2 linked regions of the Lentimonas sp. CC4 genome follow. The protein of the gene in region 1 binds, or shares a complex with, the protein of each later gene. Links are inferred from orthologs where the notes say so. Each region holds a gene or a part of one and is shown on either strand. Other genes may lie near its edges.

Evidence for each region.
Region 2: the proteins of tig (region 1) and rpsG are in contact, whole or in part, in a crystal structure (PDB 3GTY), measured with the Thermotoga maritima proteins. The link is inferred for Lentimonas sp. CC4 from one-to-one orthologs. Residues at the interface, in WP_004081061.1 of Thermotoga maritima: Glu122, Val124, Val129, Leu130, Tyr133, Glu188, Gly259, Ile262, Tyr263, Glu266, Ser270, Glu273, Gln274, Glu277, Arg308, Gln311, Ile312, Ser315, Tyr316, Glu325, Arg329, Arg336, Leu363, Phe366, Trp367, Arg373, Leu377, Arg381, Leu384, Glu387; in WP_004081843.1 of Thermotoga maritima: Lys34, Lys52, Lys55, Glu59, Arg62, Gln63, Glu66, Asn67, Lys69, Val71, Arg95, Ala109, Lys110, Lys111, Gly112, Arg113, Pro114, Glu117, Glu121, Ile124, Ala125, Tyr127, Asn128, Asn129, Thr130, Gly131, Lys135, Asp139, Arg142, Met143.

The regions. Positions count from the first base shown.
Region 1 is NZ_CACVBO010000001.1:2,731,147-2,742,493, forward strand. Bases 3,538-6,459 are described here. They hold tig (trigger factor), read left to right. Parts: upstream 3,538-4,290; coding sequence 4,291-5,628; downstream 5,629-6,459. Other genes in these bases: GZZ87_RS11785 (hypothetical protein), read left to right, coding at 3,539-4,096; GZZ87_RS11795 (ATP-dependent Clp protease proteolytic subunit), read left to right, coding at 5,721-6,317; clpX (ATP-dependent Clp protease ATP-binding subunit ClpX), read left to right, coding at 6,346-6,459. Outside these bases: GZZ87_RS11760 (FAD-binding domain-containing protein), read right to left, coding at 1-272; GZZ87_RS11765 (cryptochrome/photolyase family protein), read right to left, coding at 280-1,815; GZZ87_RS11770 (hypothetical protein), read left to right, coding at 1,955-2,152; GZZ87_RS11775 (hypothetical protein), read right to left, coding at 2,201-2,833; GZZ87_RS11780 (thioesterase family protein), read right to left, coding at 2,957-3,385; more of clpX, read left to right, coding at 6,460-7,743; GZZ87_RS11805 (hypothetical protein), read right to left, coding at 8,574-8,762; GZZ87_RS11810 (HEAT repeat domain-containing protein), read right to left, coding at 8,805-10,949. UniProt on the Bacillus subtilis protein: Involved in protein export. Acts as a chaperone by maintaining the newly synthesized protein in an open conformation. Functions as a peptidyl-prolyl cis-trans isomerase.
Region 2 is NZ_CACVBO010000001.1:755,937-758,839, reverse strand. It holds rpsG (30S ribosomal protein S7), read left to right. Parts: upstream 1-1,166; coding sequence 1,167-1,640; downstream 1,641-2,903. Other genes in the region: fusA (elongation factor G), read left to right, coding at 1,698-2,903; rpsL (30S ribosomal protein S12), read left to right, coding at 760-1,134; rpoC (DNA-directed RNA polymerase subunit beta'), read left to right, coding at 1-575.

The sequences.
Region 1 (11,347 bases):
TGATACAGCTGATCTAGGATTTCTGGTGCGTTGCCGATACGTATGATGAGCGGCTGGCCGAGTGTGTCGAGGAGTGCTTGATTGAGTTCTCCGAGTGATTGCGCCAGGAAGCTGTAATGGCGATGGCTCAGGTCGGGTTGTTGCCATAGCTCTGGCTCCAAGATGTAGAGCGGCAGCACGGGGCCGTGTGCGGCGGCGGTGTGTAATGCGCAGTGATCATGCACGCGTAGGTCGCGCTTGAACCACACAATCTGTAGAGTGCTTTTAGACATGTCGGGCTTAAACGATTTCTGATGCTGCTAGCTTGTTGAAGAAGCGCTGACTGTCATCTTGGGTCGCAGATATTTTCTCCGAGGACATTTTAGCGAGTGTTCGATAGCTCATGCCCATGCGCGGGTTGCTGCTGAAGCGTTGCTGGTGGCGCAGCATGAAATCCCAATAAAGGTAATTGAAAGGACAGGCATCTGGGCCGTTCTTTTTAGACACTTTGTAGCTGCATCCCTTACAGTAGTCCGACATGCGATTGATATAAGCACCGCTGGCGGCGTATGGTTTGGAGGCCAGTTGGCCGCCGTCGGCAAATAAAACCATTCCGCTGACATTGGGTAGTTCGACCCATTGGTAGGCGTCAGCGTAGACGATCCAAAACCATTCGTTCACTTCGTCTGGTGCGAGCCCGGCGATGAGTGCGAAATTTCCGATCACCATTAATCGCTGGATATGGTGTGCATGGGCGTTTTCTTTTGTCTCAAGTATGCATTGCCGCAAGCAGTTCATCTTTGTTTTTCCCGTCCAGAAGAAGTCGGGCAGTTTGCGGTCTGCTGCTAGATGGTTCGCGGCTGCGTAGTTTGGCATTTTCAGCCAATAGATGCCGCGCACGTATTCGCGCCAGCCGAGAATTTGCCGAATGAAGCCTTCGACTGCATTGAGCGGGGCGTGACCATTTCGGTAGGCGGATTCTGCTTGTTGGATGCATTTGAGTGGGTCGAGCAACCCACAGTTGATGTAAAAACTCAGGTGGCTGTGATACATCCACGGTTCACCTTGTAGCATGGCGTCTTGGTAGTCACCGAAATGGCAGAGGCGCTCGGCGATGAATTGATCGAGGGCTTGTTGTGCTTGCTCTGCGGTGACCGCGAAGTGAAACGGCTGTAAGTCGCCGAAATGATCGTTGAAATGTGTTTCGACCAGCTCCAGCACTGCTTGCGTGATGCTGTCGGGCTGGCTGATGTAAGTCTGGGGGACTTCGAGGCCTTGCTTCGGTGGTTTGCGATTGTCTGCGTCGTAGTTCCATTGGCCTCCAGTTGGCGCTTCGCCGTCCATTAGGATGTTATGCTCGCGGCGCATTTCACGGTAGAAATACTCCATGCGCAGTTGTTTGCGGCCGTCTGCCCATGTTGCAAAGCGCTCTTTGGTGCAGAGGAAACGATCGTCGGGACGTATCTCTACTGTGAGATCGAAGTCAGTTTGCCAGCGTTCGACTTCTTGGAGCACGTCGTATTCACTGGGTTCGGTGAGTATGACCTTTTCGGGGGATAGCTGGGCGATCGCACGTTTTAATTCGCCGGTAAAGCTGCCGCCATTATCGGGGGCGTCATAGTGTGTGTAATGCACACGGTAGCCTTTATCACGCAGCTCTTGAGCAAAGTGCCGCATGGCGGAGAAGATGAATGCGATCTTCTTTTTGTGATGCTTGACGCGATTGGCTTCGCTGCGGACTTCGCACAGCCAAATGCAGTCGGTCGTCGGGGAGACGTCAGTGAGGCTGGGTAAGTTGTGGCTGAGCTGGTCGCCAAATATGAATCTTAATCTCATGCTAGCCAATTAACGTATATAACGTCGATTAGCTTACAGGGTAAATGAGTTTGAGGCGTTTGTTTTAGTGACACTGAAGTGACTCGCTCCGCGCTGCGGACTGACGACATGCTATGTGGCGACGAGGTATTTGACAGGCGTGGTTGACTTTCGCGTGAAGGTTTGGGACATCGCTGCGGGCTATGCGCTGTGCGCTGGTTCAGGTGTGAACTTTAAATTCTTGGAAGAGATCCCGTTCCCGTTGAGAAACTCTCATCCACAGGCGGATTTTTGTCCGTATCTCGCAGGGACGACGGAGGCATTCTGCGAGGAGCTTAAGGCTGCGCTTTGCACGTAGCGAGAGAGGTGGTTTTTTAAGTAGGTGGAGCGGAGCTGTTGGTTGATTCTAGTTTTTCGCGGTATTCATTCTTTGTGCAATGATGACGAGTTCTGTTAGGGTGTTTTCTACATTACCGCGGTGTGGATCAAAGATTCGCTGTTGTTCGTCATAGGGGCCTTCTAAATATTTAATGCAACTTTCAGAAATTGAGATGCGACCAAATTTCTTTCTAATTGGTGGGTAGTTCTGATCGAAGTGTGTGATTCGATTAATTGTGCCATCTTCAATTAATGACAGTATGTGTTGCTGATCTTGCATTTTGACCCAGAAGCGAGAGTCGAAGTATGTGTTTCCTGTGAGTGTGTCACCTTTTTTGCCGATTCCGATTTTCCATAGGAATATTCTCATTTTATTGCGGCGGGTTATTTTTATGCTGTAAGGAGTTGGATTCTTTAGCGTGACGGTTAACGCATACCAAAAGCATGGGACAGCACTCCGGTTAATGTAAAAGCTGTCCCATACGACCTGAAATGAGCAGGGCATTTCAGATATTTTCATATTAAAGTTTCTGAGTTCTTTGAATCCTTTTTGTGAGAGTTCAATTTTTTCAGATCTAAATAGTAAACTGTAAATTGAGTAGCTAGAAATAATTATCAAGAACCCGCCGATCCCAGCTGCCCAGATTTCTGGGATGTCCATTCTTGGGGCGTTCTTTTGGGGGAGCGATGAGGTCGTGTAAATGTTCAGACCAATCAGTAGTATCATACCTGCAAGTATCAGGTGTGTGTAGAACTGACTATTCCGCTTAAGTGTTTTTTTCACCTACAGTTCAATTGGCTGTGCATCCTCTGGTTTCCACGCGGCGTCAATCTTTGCGAGGAATTCTTCCGGTGGGCGCAGGCCTTTGCCCTTGGTATCCATGAAGCCGTGGCTGGTGCTGCCGGTTGCTAGTAAGGTATCGCCACGGCGCACTTCGTAGTCGAAGCGGAAGCGGGCGCGCGGTTTTTCGCGCATGAAAAGGTGGACGTCCAAGCGGTCGTCGAAGCGGGCGGGGCGTTTATACTCGGCGCTGACGGTGAGGACGGGGAGTCGCAGGCCGCGTTCTTCGATTTCGAGATAGGGGATGCCGATTTGATCGAGCATCAGGATGCGTGCGGTTTCGAACCAGACCAGATAGTTGCTGTGGTAAACCACGTCCATGCGGTCGGTTTCGGCGTAGCGAACACGTATGTGCGAAATTGTGTGAATCATTGCGCGCCAGTGTGTGGACTGCCGTGGCAGGTGTGAAGAGTGAAATGAGTGGTGTGTGTGTTTAACCGTGGTTAAAAATCCGGCGGATTCGGCACACACGCAGACTTGCCTTGCTTGAATTTCCGTTTCACCGTGCGCGCATTCTTTAGGACTATGAAAAAATTTGATCGAATCTTTGTATATATAGTGGGCTTCATTCTGGGGTCGTTGCTGGTCTCGATGATTATGAAGCGGCGGGCGCTCAAAGAAGAGGCAAGCGTGGATCCGTGGGTGACGCATAATGCGGCAGCGGTCGAAGCGGGAGCGGAGGGCTTGCCAGTGGGATTGCCGGAGGTGATACAAATTGGTAAGATTCTAGACTTCGGCTACTTGCCGAACGAGGAAGAGGCGCACAGTCGGGTCTGGCATTTGAATTTTGCGGAGAGCTATCCGTATGTCCGGGTGGTGGAGGATATGTCCACGGGCGAGTTTTCTTACATGGCGGCGGATCAGATATTGATCGAGCTGGCGGACGGAGTGGATGTCACCGCGCTCAAGCCGATGCTCGACGAGTTGGGCTTGCGCTTACGGATGTTTAATCGAAAAGATCAGATCGCGGTGGTTGGAGTATTGAGCACGCAAATCGATGCGGTGCCGGTTACAATTGAGGCGTTGCAGCCGTATTCGGAGCTATTTCAGTCGGTTGGGCCGGATGTGATCGAGTTCAAATAGTCCGCTGCGAGGCGTCTAATGTCGCTTTTTTAGCGGCTGGACGTGAGATTTTGGCCTGAATTTCGTTAAAAAGATGCGAGAGAGAAGAATATGGCTTCTGAGGGCAACATAGGCATTGACCGAAAAAAACCTTTCCACTTTTATAGCCCGCTTTTTCCTACACCTGCCCATATTGGGCACTATCAATTATTTTTATGAGCACAGTTAAAACCGACGTCCAAGACATTACAGAAACACGCAAGACGATTACCGTGAGTGTCGCTGCCGCAGAAATCGCTGCAATCGATGCGCAACTGATTAAAGATTTCCAGCGTGATGCCAAGATTCCTGGCTTCCGTCCTGGTAAGGCTCCAGAGAACATGATCCGTATGCGCTATGCAAAGGATCTTAAGTCAGAGCTCTCTCAGCGTGTTGTCTCTAAGGCACACCAAGAGGGTGTCGCTAAGTCCGATTTCGAAGTCTTTGGTGTCGTTGATTTGAACGAAGGCGAAATTTCTGCTGATTCTGATGCAACTATCATTTTCACAGTGGATGTGCTTCAAGCTTTTGACCTGCCTACATACGAAGGCCTGAAGGTCACCAATGAGCCGACTGAAGCGTCTGCTGAAGACGTTGACAAAATGCTGGAGCAATTGCTTAGCCAGCGTGCCGAGTTCAACGTAGCTGAGAAGGCTGCTGAGAAGGGTGACTACGTTCGTTGCTCCTACGAAGGTAAGATCGGTGATGAGCTGGTGGCAGACCTCGTTCCTGAAACTCCAATGTTCGGCACTCAAAAAGTAACATGGGAAGAAGCCGGTGCAGAAGGCACTCCTGGTGTTCAAGCAATTGTTGACGGTGTTGTTGGCATGAAGGCTGGCGACGAGAAGGAAGTCACCATGGAATTTCCTGAAGACTTCAAGCCAGAGGCACTTGCTGGTAAGACAGCAGTTTACGTCATTAATGCAGAAGAAGTTCGCGAAAAAGTCATGCCAGCGATGGATGACGAATTCTTCAAGAGCGTGCAGGTTAAAGATGAAGCTGAGTTGCGTGAGCGCATCGGCGAAAACATCGAAAACCAAAAGAAGCAGCAGAACATGCAGGCTGAGCGTCAGCAAATTACTGAGCAGTTGCTCGGCAGTGTCGAGTTCGCGATCCCAGAAAGCGGTATCGAGAGCGAAACAGACGCCGTGCTTCGCGACTTCATGCAGCGCAATATGCAGCAAGGCGCTTCTGAAGCAGATTTCGAAAAGCATAAGGAAGAGCTTCACGAAGGTGCGACTAAGGCAGCATTTGATCGTCTCAAGTCCCGCCTGATTCTCAGCAAGATTGCTGAAAAGGAAAAGGTGCAGGCAGAGAACGATGACTTCAGCCGCATGATCATGATGGAAGCCCAGCAGTCTGGCGAAAAGCCAGAGAAGATTGTGAAGGAGATTCAGAAAGATCAAAGCCGCATCAACCGCATGCGTAGCGAAATCCTCCTCGGCAAGACTATGGACTTGATCCTAGAGAAGGCTGAGCGCGAAACAGTTGCAGCAGCAACTGTTGAGGCGTAGTCTTTTTTTCAAAAGCATTGGATAATCTGCGCCAAACTGTTACGGTTTGGCGCAGAATCTGCATATAAAACAATTTTCATTTATAAACTATCGTGAGTTACGTTCCACTACCTACAGTCTATGAGCGCGAGGGTCGCACCGAGCGCGCTTGGGATATTTACAGCCGTCTATTGCGCGATCGCATCATTTTCATCGGCACGCCGATCAATGACTTCGTCGCCAATGCAGTGGTTGCGCAGATGCTGTTCCTCCAGATGGAGGATCCAAAGAAAGACATCAGCCTGTATATTAATTCTCCAGGCGGTAGTGTCACGGATGGAATGGCGATCTATGATACGATGAATTTCCTCCAATGTGACATCGTCACCTACTGTGTCGGGCAGGCCGCCAGCATGGCGACTCTGCTACTCGCAGCGGGCACGCCAGGTAAACGCTATGCGCTGCCAAATAGCCGCGTGATGATGCACCAACCAACAGGTGGTGCGACGGGGCAGACCTCTGACATCTCGATTGCTGCGAAGGAGATTCTTCGCTGGCGCGCGCAGATGAACGAGTTGATGGCAGTTCACACCAAGAAGACTGCTGAAGAAATCGCCGCCGATACGGATCGTGATTTTTATCTGACAGCAAAAGACGCATTGGCTTACGGAATCGTCGATAAGGTGATCGAGAATAAGCCAGTCGCTTAAACATTTAGGAACAGAGAATACTACTGATATGGCAAAATCCACACGGATGACTTTTTGCTCGTTTTGCGGTAAAGCGCAGAATGAGGTTCGCAAGATGATCGCAGGCCCAGCTGGGGTTCACATTTGCGACTCTTGTGTCTCAGTGTGCAAGACCATCATTGATCGCGAACTCGCTACGGCTGCTGAGGAAAGTGGTGAGGTTGCCGCGCAGGGCGCTGCTGCAACTCCAGGGGAGGAAAGTCTCTTTAATGTGCTTAAGCCAGCGCAGATTACTGCTGGTTTGGATCAGCATATCATCAGCCAAGATTACGCGAAGCGTGCGTTGGCAGTTGCAGTGTATAATCACTACAAACGCTTACGTTCGGAAGATCGTATCGCAGGCGCGAATGAATTTTCTGATCTCGACGGTAAATTTGCTGATGTTCAGGTCGAGAAGAGTAATATCTTGCTACTCGGCCCGACCGGTAGTGGTAAGACGCTCCTCGCACGCACGCTTGCTAAGATGCTGGATGTGCCGTTTGCGATTGCCGATGCCACGACTTTGACCGAAGCCGGTTATGTGGGTGAGGACGTTGAGAACATCGTTCTTCGCCTTCTCCAATCCGCTGATTACGATGTGAAAAAAGCCGAGTGCGGCATCATTTACGTCGACGAAATTGATAAAATCGGTCGCAAGACTGATAACGTATCAATCACTCGCGATGTTTCTGGTGAAGGTGTGCAGCAAGCGCTACTTAAGATTCTTGAAGGCACGGTTTGTAATGTGCCGCCACAAGGTGGCCGCAAGCACCCGAATCAAGAATACATCCAGTTGGATACGTCGAATATTCTCTTTATTTGCGGCGGTGCGTTTGTAGGTCTGGATAAAATCGTTCAAGGCCGTATCGGCTCTAAGGCGATGGGCTTTGATACACAGCACAATCTGCGTCAGGACGAAGTGCCTCTCAGTGAATTGCTGCGTGATACGCAGCCAGAGGACTTGGTGCATTTCGGTATGATACCTGAATTTATAGGACGTTTGCCAATGGTCGCCGTGCTCGATGAATTGAGCCGTTCTGATCTAGAGCACATCTTGCAGAACACGAAGAACTCGTTGCTTAAGCAATACGGTAAGCTCTTCCAGATGGAAGGTGCAAATCTTCACTTTACACGCGATGCCGTTGCTGCGATTGCCGATAAGGCGATTGAGTTGAAGACGGGTGCCCGTGCGTTGCGCTCGATAATGGAGCGTATCATGCTGGATGTGATGTATGACCTTCCGCAGACTGAGAATGTCGATGAAGTGGTGATCAATCGCGCTGCCGTTGAAGGCCGTGGCAAGCCTAAGATCAAGCTCCACAAGGTGGTGGATGAGGTAAAGCCAAAGGCGAAGGAGTCCGAATCGACTGATTCGAAAGAAGACAGTAGCCCTGCTGACGCAGCGTAGTTTGTTGGATCGATTCGCTTGTGAGTCGGTTACTTTTGAGAGCGTAGGGTTGTTTTGCACTATGCTTTTCTATCCGTTTATTTCGACATGCGTGATGCTACTTGCTTTGTAGGGGTGCTGCTTGCGGCACCCGCGATGGCGGGAGGCGTTACGGAACCTTGTGTGCATGTGGCCTTTGCGCGGTCTTCGCAAGCAAAGCCCCTACATTGGTCTAGCTGTTGCACGGCAGTGTCCATCGCTTCTTATTTTGTAGGGGGCGTGCTTGCGCGAACCGCGAAGGCGGGAGACGTTGCAGAGCTTTTGTGAGTTGTGGTGTTGTCGCGGTCTTCGCGAGCAAAGCCCCTACGTGGTGTAGCTGTTGCACTGCAGTGTCCATCGCTTCTTATCTTGTAGGGGGCGTGCTTGCGCGAACCGCGAAGGCGGGAGACGTTGCAGAGCTTTTGTGAGTTGTGGTGTTGTCGCGGTCTTCGCGAGCAAAGCCCCTACGTGGTGTAGCTGTGATGTGCCTTGATTGCGCGACTGTTTGATCGCCAATTCTAACCTTGTAGGGGCGTGCTTGCGCGAACCGCGAAGGCGGGAGACGTTGCGGAGCTTTTGTGAGTTGTGGTGTTGTCGCGGTCTTCGCGAGCAAAGCCCCTACGTGGTGTAGCTGTTGCACGGTAGTGTCCATCGCTTCTTATCTTGTAGGGGGCGTGCTTGCGCGAACCGCGAAGGCGGGAGACGTTGCAGAGCTTTTGTGAGTTGTGGTGTTGTCGCGGTCTTCGCGAGCAAAGCCCCTACGTGGTGTAGCTGTGATGTGCCTTGATTGCGCGACTGTTTGATCGCCAATTCTAACCTTCTTCGACCAGAGTGGCGCCTTTAATCAGGCGACAGAATTCCTTTTTTGTCAGCTGCTTGTGCGTGCCGTCTTTGGTGAAGGCATCTTCCATTACCTTAAAGTCTACGGAGAGGCGTTCTAGTTCGACAATGCGAAGGTAGGCGGTTTCGTTTTTCCAGATTTGTCCCTGTTTTAGTTTCATTGCGATAGTGGGTCGTTGTATTTATTGGTAGCCGAGGCGTTGTTATTGCCCGGCTTGGGCGCGTTTCATTGCGCGGGCAGCGTCTTCGGGACGGTTGAGTTTTCCGTAAGCGAGGGAGAGGTTATACCATGCGCGACTGTAGCGTGGCTCGATGGCGACGGTTTCTTCGAGGAAGCCGACGGCACTTTCGAGATCCTGTTGTTCAGCGGCTAGTAAGCCGAGTGAGTAGGGGAAGCTTGGATTCTTTGGAGCTAATTCCCAGCCTTTGTAAAGTGAGCTCTTAGCCTCGTCATTCAGTCCAGCGCTGCTTAGGAGGATCGCTGACTGATGATACATCTCTGGGTTGAGTTGATCCAGTTTGATGGCGCGCTCGATGTATTGCGAAGTATCGGCTGGGCGTCCTTCCTTGCTGGCTTTGTTGGCTAGCATGAGGAGGCTCTGTGGACGGTCCATGTTGAACTCGATGTATTCATCCCACTCCTCGCTAGCGTTGGAGTCAGGGATCGGCAGATTGGCGGCGGCGAGACTACGGGCGGCGGCGATACGCACGCCGGCTATACTGTCGCTGAGTTTTTCGATGGTTTTGTTCTTCGGGTCGGTAGGATCCAGTGAGCCGAGTGCGCCAACTGCGCGGGCACGAACCATCGGACTTTCGTCATCGAGTAGTGGACGTAGCGCGTTGACGGCTGCCTCGTTGGGTAAGTAGTTTGCGAGCAGTCCAGCGTAAGTTGCGCGCCAGCCTGGAAGATCCTCGTCCTTTAATAGTTTGAGAAGCTCGGTCAGGCCTGCTGGTTCGTAGTTGTGGGCTGCAGCAACGGCACGGGCGCGGATGCGTTGGCGGTGTGTGCTCATCTTTTCGCCATACCACTTTTCAGCGTGCTCAACTGCCCAGTCGACACTTTCATCGGTATGGCACTTGTTGCAGGCATTCGGGATGCCGAGTTCTTTAGTTAGCAATGGATCGGGCGATAGGAAGGCATGGTCGGCACGTGGGTCGACTTGCATGTAAACGGTCTTTGACATGTGGCAGTTGACGCATTGGTTGCCAGTGCTGCCTTCCTTGTGGAAGCTGTGTGCGAGTGGTTCGATGACGGGTGCGTTTTCATCGCCCCCAGCGTGGCAACGTATGCAGAGCAGGTTGTTTTCGATCGGTAGGATTGTTTTGAGTGTGTGCGGATTGTGACAATCTTTGCAGCTTACACCAGCGTGCGCCATGCGGCTCATTTGGAATGAGCCATAGACGAAGTCTTCGTCGAGGATTTGTCCATCGTGATGGTAGAGGTTCGGCTGATCTGGGAATGAGAGCGCGAAGTGATCGTGATAATTGTCTCCAGGCAAGAAGGCGTCGTTTGTTAGCTGATCGCGTCGAGAGTGGCAAGTCGCGCAGTTGTGCTCGGTTTGAATGGCGGTCAGCTGGGTTAGGCCTGTTGTGTTGTCGCCTTCTTTTGCCGCAGCGACGTGCTCCTCTAGCCCAGTGTGGCACTCTGCGCAGGCGAGTCCTTGTTGTGTCCAGCTGGAGTGGTAGGTGTCAGCCTCGAAATCAAAGTTCTTTTTATATTCGGTGGTGTGGCAGTAAGCGCAGTTGGCATTCCAGTTCATGCCTTGACCGATCCAGTGTCCCCATTCGCCTGGAAGGCGGTCTTGGCCTGCGTAAACATCAACCCAGCGATCTTCGAGCACGTCGTAAGTGGCGCTGATGGTTTGAAACTTGTTACCAGGAATCAGTGCGAGATATTGGCGCAGGGGCGTATAGCCAATCACGCCGACTAGGTCGTAGGTGTCGATCTTGCCATCGTCGTGCAGGACGCGTAGCTCAAAATTTCCATCGGTTTCGGCCATTTCGTAGGTGACGCCAGATTCCTGTATGCGGCGGGCAGGCGTGAATGCTGGTCGGTCGAGTTCGACCGATACCGGGCGATTTGCCTTTGCGTGGTGGCTGGTCTTCCAATCGGCTACGGCGTCCGCGTGGCATTCGACGCAGGCCTCGGGCCCTATTTTGGCTTGGCGCTCTGGATTGTGGGAAATTGCGAATGTGCCGGGGGCGTAGCTCGTCGTCTCTGCACTTGCTGCCTTCTCGGTCGCGGGGTAGCTGGCGGCTTCCTTTTTGTCGCAGGCGGTAAATGAAAAGAGGGAGAGGCCTAGTAGTAAGTGGATTGGCCGGACGGTCTTAATGGAAAGATAACACATTGGGTTGAATCGTCTCAAATGCCTGCGCGGGGTCAAGGCTGATAGCCTCCTCGGTATATTTAGAAGCAGATTGTGGAGGGGGTGTTAGATATTCAAATATCAGATCGAGCGAAACAGGCACAAAAAAGCCCCGTCCGAAAACGAGGCTTTAAAGAATACCCAGACCGGGGGTCGTTCCGAGCGAAGCGACATGACCGGGCGCGAAGCGAACCGGACCACCGCAGGTGAGTCCCCTGGAAACCGAGAATCCAGCAACAGAGGCACAAAAAAGCCCCGTCCGAAAACGAGGCTTTAAAGAATACCCAGACCGGGGGTCGAACCCGGACGCCCGAAGGCACAAGATTTTGAGTCTAGCGCGTCTGCCAATTCCGCCATCTGGGCTTATTGAAGAATGGGGC
Region 2 (2,903 bases), 2.0 Mb from region 1 along the record:
TCCAGGGTGTTACCATTAATGATAAGCACATCGAGGTGATCATCTCGCAGATGCTCAAGAAGGTTCGTATCACTGATCCAGGTGACTCTGACTTCTTCTGGGGCGAGCAAGTTGACCGCTTCATGTTCATGAGCGCCAATGATCATATCGAAGATGCTGGTGGTATGCCTGCAGAAGGTGAGCCAGTGCTCCTCGGTATTACTAAGGCGTCACTTGAGACAGAGTCCTTTATCTCTGCCGCGTCCTTCCAGGAAACCACTCGTGTTCTCACTGACGCCTCTACATTGGGCAAGGTTGATAACCTCAAGGGCTTCAAGGAAAACGTCATCATGGGTCACTTGATTCCAGCAGGCACCGGCCTACCAGTTTACCGTAACCTCCGTATCGATACGCTCGGTGCTGAATCCGTTAAATTGTCACCCGAAGAAGCTGCAAAGCTTGTCGAAGGTGTGTCGATCCCAACACCAGAGCCAACTGAAGAAGCAGCCACTGCGACTCCTGAGGCCGCGACTGAAACAGAAGAAGCACCCGCCGAAACCGCCGAGGCTCCTGCCGACGCCGAAGAAGCTAGCTAACCCGTTTCAATCTTTTACAGAGGCGAGCGGATCTTGATTCGCTCGCCTCTTTTTATCACTCACAAATTCAATCTTAGATTATCGCGATTTTGACGCCGAAAAAAATGCAAGAATAATCCTTGCACAGCTTTTTCAAAACGCTACTTTCGCCGTCTTTCTCAAAATCCAGCGATTCATATTTTCAATGCCTACAATTAATCAACTCGTCCGCAATCCGCGTATTGTGCAGAAGGAGAAGACGAAGTCACCAGCACTTCGCGCTAATCCATTCCGCCGCGGCGTCTGTGTCCAGGTCATGACACGCACACCTAAAAAGCCGAATTCCGCTATCCGTAAGGTGGCAAAGGTTCGTCTTACTAATGGAATCGAAGTCATCGCTTACATTCCCGATGAAGGTCATAACCTGCAGGAGCACAGTATCGTTCTTGTTCGTGGTGGTCGTGTAAAGGACCTTCCTGGTGTTCGTTACCACATCGTTCGTGGCACACTTGACTGTGTTGGTGTTGAAAAGCGCCGCCGTAGCCGTTCCAAATACGGTGTCAAGAAGCCTAAGTCTTAAGGACGCGAATTAATCTTTAAACGTATTTTATTATGTCACGTCGTAGACAAGCCGTAAAACGCCCAATCATTCCTGACCCACGCTATAATAGCGAATTGGTCACCAATCTCGTTAACATGATCATGGAGCGCGGTAAGCGCACTGTGGCTCAGCGCATCGTATATAACGCTTTCGAGCGTGTAAGCGAAAAAATCGGCAAGGGTGATCCTGTTGATTTGGTAATGGGCGCACTCGAGAATGCACGTCCTAAACTTGAAGTGAAGAGCCGCCGCGTAGGTGGTGCTACATACCAAGTGCCGGTCGAAGTCTCTTTTGAGCGCCAGCAGAGCCTCGCCTTCCGTTGGATGGTAGCAGCTGCTCGCAAGCGCAAGGGCGTTCCTATGAACGAAGCACTTGCTGACGAAATCGTCGATGCCTACAATAACACTGGCGCGATCGTTAAGAAGAAGGAAGAAACTCACCGTATGGCTCAAGCAAACCGCGCGTTTGCTCACCTGCGCTGGTAGTTTCGGCTCCTGCTTCGCCCTCCTGTTCTTTTCCAGTCCATCTCAATGTCCGCTACTATGTCAGCCAGTGTAAACTCGTCGAAACGTAAGTTCCCTTTGGAGCATACGCGTAATATCGGCATAGTTGCACATATCGACGCGGGCAAGACGACTACGACCGAACGCATCCTCTTCTATGCAGGCGTCGTCCACAAAATGGGCGAAGTGCATGAGGGGAGCGCGGTCACGGATTGGATGGAGCAAGAACGCGAGCGTGGTATTACAATTACCTCAGCCGCAATCTCCTGTAACTGGACGAATCAGCACGGGCCTTATGCCGGGATTCGTAACCAGATCAATATTATCGACACCCCCGGGCACGTCGATTTTACAGCCGAAGTGGAACGTTCACTTCGTGTGTTAGACGGGGCGGTCGGCGTATTTTGCGCCGTCGCCGGCGTCCAACCACAGTCCGAAACGGTCTGGCGCCAAATGACAAAATACAATGTCCCGCGCATTGCATTCGTCAACAAGATGGACCGCACTGGTGCGGACTTCTTCGCAGCCATCGAAACGATGCGCGAACGCCTCGGTGCTAATGCACACCCGATCTTTATTCCGATCGGTGCAGAGGAAGATTTTAAAGGTGTCATCGATTTGGCCTCTTTGCAGGCGATCATTTATGATCCTGCAGATGAGTCTGGTATGACAGTCGAGGTGACTGATGTGCCTGCCGACTATGTCGATCAAGCTGCTGAGTATCGCGAAAAGCTCGTCGAAGCACTTGCTGATTTTGACGAAGCGCTCGCTGATAAATATCTCGAAGGTGAGGAACTCACTGCGGATGATATTCGTGCTGCGATTCGCACCGCGACCATTTCGATTGATTTCTGTGGAGTGATTCCAGGCAGTGCCTTCAAGAACAAGGGCGTTCAGTCCGTGCTTGAATCGGTTGTGAATTACCTGCCTTCGCCGCTGGATCTTCCGCCTATGGAGGGTGAAGACCGCAAGGGGCGTCCCGTTGAGATCAAGCCTGATGATAATGCAAAGCTGTCTGGTTTGGCATTTAAGCTGATGAACGACGGTTACGTCGGTAAGCTTGTATTTTTCCGTGTTTATTCCGGTTCCATTTCCAAAGGTTCCGTATTGCACAACCCGCGCACGGGTAAGGTGGAGCGCATCTCACGCCTGCTCGTGATGAAGGCGGATGCCCGCGAAGATATCGACACTGCATACTCGGGTGACATTTGTGCGCTCGTTGGTGCGCGCGACGTCGTAACAGGT